DNA from 2 places in the Cyclobacterium sp. SOCE241 genome. Region 2 is predicted to be linked to the other one. Evidence: riboswitches for the same ligand, from Rfam matches in the RefSeq annotation. Region 2 holds a riboswitch; the other holds the start of a gene.

Region 1 (2,206 bases), 2.3 Mb from region 2:
ATGATTTTAAAATCCACTTTAATCCAGTATTTTAGACAATAAAATCTATAACCAAATATGAAAAATTATAATTTCGCTTTCTTAGCTGTTTTACTTTTTATTTCTACCACAGTTTTTGCCCAAGACCCTACGAGATTTAAAGGACAGGTGGAGAAAATCCATCAAGACAATCCTATTCAGGAAAATTTGAATAGTATCGTTTTCACAGGTAGTTCTACCATAAGAATGTGGAAAAGCCTGCAGGAAGACTTTCCACAACACAATGTTATCAATGCAGGATTTGGTGGGTCTCAGGCTAGTGACTTGCTATACTATATTGATGAACTTATTTTGGATTATAAACCTACCAAAGTTTTTATTTATGAAGGAGACAATGACATTTCCTCAGGTAAGTCCACTGATGAAATACTAATGACCTTCAATCTGATTACAAGTAAAATCCATGAAGCATTGCCTGAAACAGAAATCGTTATCATCAGTCCAAAACCAAGTGTTGCACGATGGAAGCTTGCTGACCAGTACCTTGAGTTGAACAAAAAATTAAAAAAATTTACTAAAAGTGAAAAGTACATGAAATATGCTGATTTATGGAAGCCAATGCTTAATAAAGATAAAGAGCCTATGGATGACATCTTTATCAAAGATAACCTTCACATGAATGAAAAAGGTTATGCCATATGGGCAAAAACCATTAAAAAGTATTTATAATTAAGCCAATTACCTATATGAGGCACTCGAGTAACTGAGTTCTAACATTGTGAAAGAGATTAAAATTTATTCCCTTTACTATTGAATCGCTAGGCTATTCAATAGTAAAGGGATTATTTTTACTTAAAGATATTCTTTAACCCTAAGAACTGGCACCAGCAGAAAAGTAACCAATATAAATACAAGAGAGAATTTGGAAAATCGAAATCCCCTTGTTTTCTTTGCAATAAATTCAGGAAACTGATTTATAAAGAAGAGGCGAGAGATCAGGCTCTGTGAACCTCTGGCAACCTTCCAACCAAGGAAAGGTGCCAATACCTGCCCAATAAAGGGAACGATAAATTAGACAATATGACATTACACACAATCTCCACCTTTACTTTTCTAGACTTATTTTGCTGTTCTTCAATCTTACTGAAGAAGGGTAAAACACATGTACCCACCTTTAGATAATCTTCTTTTATGAATTATAAAAATTTTGAAACCCAAGCTGTAAGGATTGCTACTTCTTCCTCTGATCAGAGAGAACATTCCGCACCTCTGTACCTAAGTTCTAGTTTTGTTTTTGATTCAGCAGAACAAGCCAGACAAATGTTTGCAGACGAAATTGAAGGCAATATTTATTCAAGGTATGCCAACCCTAACACCAGTGACCTAATAGAAAAAGTATGTGCTGCCGAAGGCACCGAAAGTGGTATTACTACTGCTTCAGGTATGGCTGCTATGTTTGGCAGCATGGCTTCCCTCCTAAGACAAGGAGACCATGTTTTGGCTTCAAGATCATTGTTTGGTTCTACCCATCAACTCCTAACTCGAATATTTCCAAAATGGGGAATTTCCCATACTTATGGAGACATCTCAGATATAGATAAGTGGGAAGAACTGGTACAACCCAACACCAAGATGTTGTTCATAGAAACACCTTCTAATCCTGGTTTAGAGATTATTGACTTGGAGTACATTGCTAAATTCGCCAACGCCCATAATTTAGTACTCGTGGTCGACAATTGTTTCGCTACCCCTTATTTACAACAACCTGCAAAATGGGGAGCACATATTGTTACCCACAGCGCCACAAAATTCATAGATGGGCAAGGAAGGGTTTTAGGGGGCTTATTCTAGGCAAAAAAGAATTGATCGATGAAGTGCAATTTTTTATGCGCCATACTGGACCATCGTTGTCCCCATTCAATGCATGGGTTTTAGCCAAAAGTATGGAAACACTGGCTGTTAGAATGGACAGGCATTGTGAAAATGCTTTAAAAATTGCTCAATATTTTGAAGGTAACCCGGAAGTGGAGGTAGTAAAATACCCATTTCTAGCCTCTCATCCACAGTTTCATCTCGCCAAAAAACAAATGAAACATGGAGGCGGTATAATCACGCTGACATTGAAGGGAGGGTTATCCCGAGCCAAGAAATTTATTGACCAATTGCAGATGATATCTGTCACAGCAAATCTAGGAGACACCCGTAGCATCGTGACGCATCCTGCCTC
Region 2 (2,206 bases):
TTCAATATTGCCAACTCTGGAAGGGCCAGTGAAAATCAAGACCACACACTCAATAGTGTAAGGTTGTATGGGAACTATGGTTATCAGCTTTACAAAATGAGAAATCTTGAACTTGGTGTGATGGCCGGCTTAGGCTATGGGAATGTCCGATACACACTATCAAAAGATAATAAGCCGGATTTTCCTGCTTTGTTTGAAGAGCCGGATTACGATGGTTACTTAAAAAGCAGCGGGTTAATGGCTAAATCCGAAGTGATGGTGGCTTATGCAATACCTGTATTTAAGAAGATGTTTAGGATGGTTTCCTCAGCACATGCTGGTTACGAACAGCCTTTAAATAAGTATAAATTTGGAGATTTGAACATGACCAATTATATGGCCGGGCCCTATTTTCAAATTGGCCTTGGAATAAGGCCTTGACGGAATCCTCGCGATGTTGGGATAGGAAAATATTTCGAGGACAGTACATTATGCTTTAGCAGTTTATATTAAAAAATAAAACTACGACCAATATTTATTTGTTAGTCAAAGTCTTCAAACAAATTAGATTTCAAAAATAACAGCTATTTACATCTCCTATTTGTTTAGGTTCTATGATTGAGGAGATTTATTAAACCCTATATCTCTATAGGTTATTAAAGATTTTCACAAAAAAAAGAACTTATTTACTGAATTCATGTTACTTTTGAATCGCTTATCGAGAAAGACGGAGGGTAGGGCCCTATGATGTCTTAGCAACCTGAGTTAACAAGGTGCTAATTCCCGTTCCGGAAATGCCGGATAAAGATGAGCCGCAAAAGTTAGAAAAATGCTCTAGTTTTACATCGGTTCATGCTCGTATAAGCTTTTTATTTTAATATACGATTCAAATGGCAAACAGAACCAACTTATTACTTCAACAATTACAAAAGCGCATTTTGATATTGGATGGTGCTATGGGTACCATGATCCAAAGATATGGGCTTAAGGAGGAAGATTTTAGAAATCAAGAACTTGCCACTGTCAAAAAATCATTAAAAGGTAACAATGACTTGCTGTCTTTGACCCGGCCGGATATCATCAAAGCGATTCACAAAGCTTATTTTGAAGCAGGAGCAGACATTGTAGAAACCAATACTTTTAGCAGTACCACAATTGCTCAGGAAGATTACGGACTTGCAGAACTGGCCTATAAACTCAATTTTGAGTCTGCCAAGCTTGCCCGAGAAGTGGCCGACGAATTCTCCGCCGACGAACCTGAAAAACCAAGATTTGTGGCAGGAGCTATTGGGCCAACCAACAGAACTGCTTCCCTATCTCCGGATGTAAATGACCCCGGTTTCAGAGCTGTAAGCTTTGACCAATTGGTCAGTGCCTATGCGGAGCAGGTAGAAGGGTTATTGGATGGAGGTGTGGATACCCTTTTGGTTGAAACGGTATTTGATACCTTAAATGCCAAAGCAGCAATTTTTGCCATTCAAGAAGTTTATGAAAAGAGGGGATTACCCTTGGAACCTTCAGAAGGAGGCATTCCCATAATGGTCTCGGGAACCATCACTGACGCTTCCGGAAGAACCCTTTCCGGACAAACCACAGAGGCATTCTTAATATCAATTGCACATGTGCCCTTATTGAGTGTAGGCTTAAATTGTGCCTTAGGGGCAGCTGAACTTAGACCCTACTTAAAGGTCTTGTCAGACAAGTCCCCCTTCAATGTGAGTGTTTACCCCAATGCCGGCCTTCCCAATGAATTTGGAGAATACGATCAGGGTCCGGAAGAAATGGATAAGGAAGTAAGCCTGTTTTTAAAAGAAGGCTGGGTCAATATTGTTGGTGGCTGCTGCGGAACCACTCCGGAACATATTGCTGCTTTGGCCGAGTCTGCAAGTAAATATCCGCCAAGAAATCTACACGTTTTAACGGAAGAAGATTAATTTCATGAGTAAACCTACTAAAATATCCACCTTGCAATTATCAGGGTTAGAGCCACTGATTTTTAATGAATCCTTAAATTTTGTGAACATTGGTGAGCGTACCAATGTCACAGGTTCTAAGAAATTCGCAAGACTTGTATTGAATGACAACTATGACGAAGCGCTTGAAGTAGCCTTAGACCAAGTACGAGGAGGAGCGCAAATCTTAGATGTATGTATGGATGAAGCCATGCTAGATGGGGAGGCCGCCATGGTGAAATTCCTTAATCTGGTAGCCTCAGAACCTGAAATAA

What was found. Region 2 has a riboswitch for S-adenosylmethionine ahead of WG932_RS28980 (homocysteine S-methyltransferase family protein). Riboswitches for the same ligand answer to the same signal wherever they lie in the genome.
Region 1: linked by a shared signal. The riboswitch ahead of WG932_RS09075 (O-succinylhomoserine sulfhydrylase) and the one ahead of WG932_RS28980 (homocysteine S-methyltransferase family protein) in region 2 are both predicted to bind S-adenosylmethionine.

The regions. Positions count from the first base shown of each region.
Region 1 is NZ_CP149779.1:1,858,720-1,860,925, forward strand. It holds gene WG932_RS09070 (SGNH/GDSL hydrolase family protein) at 58-708, shown strand; SAM riboswitch class I at 951-1,052, shown strand; partial or broken gene WG932_RS09075 (O-succinylhomoserine sulfhydrylase) at 1,171-2,206, shown strand, end outside.
Region 2 is NZ_CP149779.1:5,698,412-5,700,617, forward strand. It holds gene WG932_RS28975 (hypothetical protein) at 1-420, shown strand, start outside; SAM riboswitch class I at 692-793, shown strand; gene WG932_RS28980 (homocysteine S-methyltransferase family protein) at 870-1,913, shown strand; partial or broken gene metH (methionine synthase) at 1,918-2,206, shown strand, end outside.